Regions from separate parts of the Candidatus Macondimonas diazotrophica genome, predicted to be linked through region 2. Evidence: predicted binding sites of a transcription regulator. Region 2 holds the regulator's gene; the other holds the start of a gene.
The links. Region 2 encodes sigma-54, which starts transcription at its own class of promoters, with help from an activator protein. Its sites were predicted from a motif close to TGGCANGNTNCNTGCTT; they were not measured.
Positions count from the first base shown of each region.

Region 1: E4680_RS06130 (TOBE domain-containing protein) is a predicted target of sigma-54. The motif match lies at 1,359-1,375, and genes of this name have one in related genera.

Region 1 is NZ_SRIO01000006.1:60,093-63,163, reverse strand. It holds gene modA (molybdate ABC transporter substrate-binding protein) at 1-355, opposite strand, end outside; gene E4680_RS06130 (TOBE domain-containing protein) at 488-1,294, opposite strand; gene E4680_RS06125 (LamB/YcsF family protein) at 1,582-2,352, opposite strand; gene E4680_RS06120 (agmatine deiminase family protein) at 2,366-3,071, opposite strand, start outside.
Region 2 is NZ_SRIO01000002.1:5,179-8,249, reverse strand. It holds gene lptB (LPS export ABC transporter ATP-binding protein) at 1-721, shown strand, start outside; gene E4680_RS01575 (RNA polymerase factor sigma-54) at 796-2,247, shown strand; gene hpf (ribosome hibernation-promoting factor, HPF/YfiA family) at 2,275-2,601, shown strand; gene rapZ (RNase adapter RapZ) at 2,686-3,071, shown strand, end outside.

The DNA of each region.
Region 1 (3,071 bases), on a different contig from region 2:
CGGTGAAGGCGTCCGGCTGCGGGCTCCACAGTACAAGGCGGCCGATGGCGTAGGTGAAGCGCGAGCCCGGCACGCCGAGACCGGACTGCTCGAGCAGCGCGGGCCGTTCGGCGTCGGCCGACAGCAGCACATCGAATGGCGCGCCCTGCCGGATCTGCTGCAGAAACTTGCCCGACGAGCCGAGCACGACCGTGAGCTGGTGGCCGCTGGCCTGCTCGAAGTCCGGTTCGATTCGCGCCATGGCGGCGGCAAAATTCGCGGCCACTGCTGCCACCACTTCGGCCGCCTGCGCGGCGGGCATGATCAGGAGCAACAGCGTGGCGAGCGCGGCGCGACGCAGGACGGACTGGCGCATGACGGAACTCCTTCAGGGCTGGCGGTCGTGGTCAAAAATCGAGGTGCAGACGGGCGCCGATCCATTGCCGTGGCGATAGCAGAGTGCCGCCTGGGATTCTCCTTGACGATGGTTTGGATGGGGACAGACCCGTCACGCGTTGACGCCCAGGATCACGCTGCCAGCCTTGAATACGGCGCAGGCCCTGCTGCCGGGGGTGAGCGCGAGGCCATCCAGGCTGTCGAGTGTGATGATGGCGCTAATGATGGCGCCGCCCGGCAGGTCGATCACCACATCGGCATGGACGCTGCCGAGCGTGATGCGCGACACCGTGCCACACAGCCGGTTGCGGGCCGAAAGCTTGATCCCGGGATCATCCGCCGTGATCAGCACCGACGGCGCCTTGACCAGTGCCCAGACTTCGCTTCCGAGCGCCAGTCTGAGCTCCGCCAGGCTTTCCATGGTGATCATGGCGACCAAATGATCGTGCGTGTTGAGCGCGATTTCGACCTCTGCGTTCACGGCGCCGGTCTGGATGCGCGTCACGGTGCCGAAGAATTGGTTGCGGGCGCTGGTTTTCATGGCGAGCCGCCTGATCAGCGTGAGCGTGTCGGGATGATCCAGCCGCGTTTGCAGCTGAATCAGAAAACGGCGCTGATGTTCCTGAACCAGCCGATGGGTATCGACCAGACGCCGGCCTGCCGGTGTGAGTTGGGTGCCGCCACCGTTACGGCCGCCGCTTTGGGTGGTCACCAGCGGCGTTCCAGCCAGATTGCGCAGGGTATCGACGGTGTTCCAGGCAGCGCGGTAGCTCATGCCGGCGGCCTTGGCCGCCTGACCGATGGCGCCGGTCCGGTCGATCTGTTCGAGCAGATCGATCCGTTTGTCGTCGATGGTTTCCGCATCGCCGGTGGTCAATCCGACCTGTCCCTTCAGTTGCCAGTGAGCGGTCTGGATCATTCGTCCTCCTGATTCGTTATGCATCGCGATGCATAACGGCAAGCATGCGGATGCGTGCGTGATCCTGCAGAAAACGCGCCAGCGGTGCCGAGTCCGGCGCGCCGTCTGGGAAATCCTGTTCTGAATCCGTTATTTGAAGCGGATCCATGGTGCCCGGTGGTGGCCCGTGTCGATGCCATGGGTCGGTCCGCCCTGGCGAATGTCGGCAACACGACCGCCTCGGCTGTCGGTATCCGGTCCATGCGCTGCGGCTTCCTGGTGACGCCACGGGCGGCCCGTCCGGGGTGTTACGGTAATGGGGTCAGCGGTACCGGTCGCACGGCGATGCCGGCCAGGGCAAGGTGTTGGCGCACCTGCCGGATCAGGTCAAGAGCGGCAGGGTTGTCACCATGGACGCAGAGGGTATCGGCGCTCAGCGCGATGGCTTTCCGGTTCCGGGCAATGAGCCGGCCGGAACGCAGGAGGGTGAGGACCTGCCGGGCAGCATCCTCGGGATGGCGGATCACGGCATCCGGATGGCTGCGCGGGGTCAGGCTTCCATCAGCTTCATAGCGCCGATCGACAAAGGCTTCCTGGGCGGTGCGCAAGGCGACCTTGCGCCCGGCGTCGATCAGTGCGCTGCCGGCGAGTCCCACCAGCACCAGATGCGGATCCGTATCATGAACGGCCTCGGCGATGGCCATCGCGCGTTCGATGTCTCGCGCTGCCTGATTGTAGAGTGCGCCGTGCGGTTTGACGTGGGTCAGCCGTGCGCCGGCCGTGGCGACATGGCGGGCCAGGGCGTCGATCTGCTCGCCGACCAGCCGGTAGATGGCCGGGGCCGGCACGTCGAGGGTGCGGCGGCCGAAATGTTCAGGATCGGCGTAACCCGGATGGGCGCCAATGGCACAGCCCTGCGCGGCTGCGCGGGCGACGGCCTGGGCCATGGTGGCGTCGTCGCCGGCATGGGCCCCGCAGGCGATGTTGACCGACGAGACCAACGGGATCAGCTCAGCGTCGGCGAGGCTGCCTTCGCCGATGTCGGCATTGAGGTCGATTCCGCGCGGGAAGGTTTGCACGGCAGCGCTCGGGCTAAGGGTGTGGGAGTCGGGCAGCCGGTTCGGGCGCGCGAACCGGAACCGCTGCGGGCAGCTGCATGGTGACGCAGTGAAGGCTGCCGAACTGGCGGATCAGAGCGGTGCAGTCGATCGGCACGATGGTTCGATTCGGGAACGCCTCGGTCAGACGCGATTGCGCCACCGCATCGGCCGGATCGCCGTAGATCGGCAACAACACCGCGCCGTTGATGATGAGGAAGTTGGCGTAGGTTGCCGGGAGCCGGTGACCGGCATCGTCGTAGACCGGGCGCGGAAGGGGCAGCGGGATCAGATGGTAGGGCGCGCCATCGGCTTGGCGCAGCGCCGCCAGTTCCCGGGCCATGGCCTGCAGCGACGCGAAGTGGCTGTCCGCGGAGTCGTCGCAGCTTTGATAGACGATGGTATCGGGTGTTGCGAAGCGCGCCAGGGTGTCGATATGGCCGTCCGTGTCGTCGCCTTCCAGATGCCCCTGGGTAAGCCACAGTACGCGCTTGATCCCCAGGGAGTCACGCAGCTGCGCTTCGGCGGTGTCTTGGGTGATGGTGCGATTGCGATGAGGATCCAGAAGGCAGGAGGTCGTGGTGAGCAGCGTGCCTTCGCCGTCGCTCTCCAGGGCCCCGCCTTCGAGCACGAAGTCCACTCGCCGCCGCGGGGTCTTGCCGAAGATGCCCGTCGCGTGCAGCCGCGAAATGATGGCGTCG
Region 2 (3,071 bases):
CGTGCTGGAAGCGGACACCCTCACCAAGCGCTACCGCAACCGCTCGGTGGTCAATGAGGTCTCGCTCCGTGTCCAGGCAGGTGAAGTGGTTGGCCTGCTGGGCCCCAATGGGGCCGGGAAAACGACCATGTTCTACATGATGGCGGGCCTGGTCCGACCGGATCGCGGGCGTATCATGCTGAGTGGCGAGGAAATCTCCGATCTTCCGATCCATTTGCGCGCGCGCCGTGGAATCGGTTATCTGCCCCAGGAAGCCTCGGTCTTCCGCCGGTTGACGGTGGCAGAGAACATTCTGGCGATTCTTGAACTCCGGCCCACGCTATCGGCGACGGATCGCAAGCGACGCTGCCAGTCCCTGCTGGAGGAGTTTCACATTGCGCATCTGCGTGACTCCCAGGGCATGAGCCTCTCGGGTGGCGAAAGGCGACGACTGGAGATCGCCCGCGCCCTGGCCGCCGAACCCAGCTTCATCCTGCTCGATGAGCCTTTTGCGGGCGTCGACCCCATTTCTGTCGTGGACATTCAGCGGATCGTGACCCACCTGCGCGATCGCGAGATCGGGGTCCTCATCACCGATCACAATGTCCGCGAAACACTTCATATTTGCGAGCGCGCCTATATCCTGAGCGAAGGCTCCATCATTGCCCAAGGTGAGCCTGATCAGATCCTGGCCGATAAGACCGTAAGGGAAGTCTACCTGGGCCAAGCATTCCAACTTTGACAGCCTTGCGCCCCACAGCCCCTTCGAGGGAGTAGAATCCGAACAATGATCGCTGCCAACCATTCGTCGTTCCTATGAAACAGACACTGCACCTCAAAATGGGCCAGCGTCTGGCCATGACCCCTCAACTGCAGCAGGCAATCCGCCTGCTCCAACTGTCGTCGATCGAATTGCAACAGGAAATCCAGACCATCCTCGATAACAATCTGATGATCGAGAATGGGTCAGCCGAGGGAAGCGACACGGCCGAGGACGCAGCCAGCGACTACCAGGAGACTGCAGGGGATTCGATGACCGGCCTTGATGCGTCAGCCGAAGCCCCAACCGATGCGCGCGGTGACGACTTAGACCTGGCGTGGGAAGACCCATGGTCGCAGGGCGAGGACACGGTTGCCGGCAGCGGGGAAGCCTGGGACTTCAATCAAACACCCAGTCAGGACGGCGGCGAGCTGCGAGATCATCTGATCTGGCAGATGCGTCTGGGCCACTTTTCCGAAACTGATGAGGCCATAGCGCTTGCCATCATCGACGCCATCAACGATGACGGCTATCTCACCGAGTCGCTCGATGCACTGGTTGGCGAGGTGGGTCCGGACTTGGCCACCGAGCCGGCTGAAATTCTTGCGGTTCTGCAACGGATTCAAGGTTTCGATCCCTTGGGTGTCGGCGCCCGTGACCTGCGCGAAGCGCTGCTGTTGCAGCTCAAGGCGATTCAGCCCAGCGACGTGCTCCCACTTGCGTGCGAGCTGGTCGAACATCACCTGGATCTGTTGGCCAACCGAGATTTCGCCACGCTTCAGCGCCGACTCAAAACGACGGAGGACGGATTGCGAGCGGCGATCGAATTGATCCAGCGCCTCAACCCACGTCCAGGGGCACAGATCTCTCAGAAAACGGCGGGATACGTGATACCCGATGTGATTGTCCGCCGTTCCGGTACGGGTTGGCGAGTCGATCTCAATACGGAAACCACCCCCAAGCTACGCATCAATCGGCTGTATGCCTCCCTCATCAAGCGTGCGGACAGCAGTCGCGACAACGAAACGATGCGTCAGCACCTCCAAGAGGCGCGATGGTTTCTGAAGAGTCTCCAGAGTCGCAACGAAACGCTGTTCAAAGTGGCCTCCAGCATCGTTGAACGCCAACAAGCCTTTTTCGATCACGGTGAAGAAGCCATGCAACCCATGGTGTTGCGCGAAATCGCCGAAGCGGTCGGCATGCACGAAAGCACCATTTCCCGCGTGACCAATCAAAAATACATGCATACCCCACGCGGCATCTTCGAGTTCAAGTACTTCTTTTCCAGCCACGTGACCACCGTCGACGGTGGCGAATGTTCCGCTACTGCGATTCAGGCCATGATCCGCAAGCTCATCGCGGCAGAAAACCCGCGCAAACCGCTGAGCGACAGTAAACTCACAGAGATGTTGCTGGGAAATGGAATCAATGTCGCCCGACGCACGGTTGCCAAGTATCGCGAATCCATGTCCATTCCACCTTCGAACGAACGCAAGCGACTGGTTTGAAGGGGCTGATTACCAAGGGGATGCCAGATGAAAATTGATGTTACCGGCCAGAATATCGAAATCACGACCGCCATCCGTCAATACGCCGCCGAGAAGCTCGAACGCATCCAGCGGCACCTCGATCAACCGCTGGACGCTCATATGGTGTTGCGGGTCGAAAAGGAACGCCATCATGCCGAAGCCAAGATCCCGGTGAACGGCAGCACGCTATTCGCCGATGCCACCAGCGAAGACATGTATGCGGCGATTGACGCCTTGGCCGACAAACTCGACCGCCAGGCGCTGCGTTACAAGGACAAGAATAACGATCACCATCCCCGGGAAGCCCGAAAATCCGAGATTCATAACCAATAGAGCGCCTAGCCCGGTCAAGCCTGCATGCTGCCAGGCTTGACCGCTTCCTTCCCGAGATCGCCACTTCGCAAGGTAACCCCTCTGATGAAGCTTTTGATCCTGAGTGGTTTGTCTGGCGCAGGAAAGAGCGTGGCCTTGCACATGCTGGAAGATCTTGGTCTTTACTGCGTGGACAATCTGCCGCTGTCCTTGCTCGAGGCACTCGTTGAGGATTTCTCCCGGCATGGGGATTTCTCCTCCCAGGGCGTCGCGGTCGGCATCGATGCGCGTTCTCGTGCGCCGGAACTGGACAGCTTCGGCGAATGCCTGGCTCGGTTACGTCGGCGGGGTGTGGATGTCGAGACCATATTCCTTCAAGCCGAACCGGATACGCTGCTCAAACGTTACAGCGAAACCCGGCGGCGTCACCCGTTGAGCAGCACGCAACGGGCGCTGGTCGAGGCCATCGAAGCGGAGCGCAAGCTGCTCAG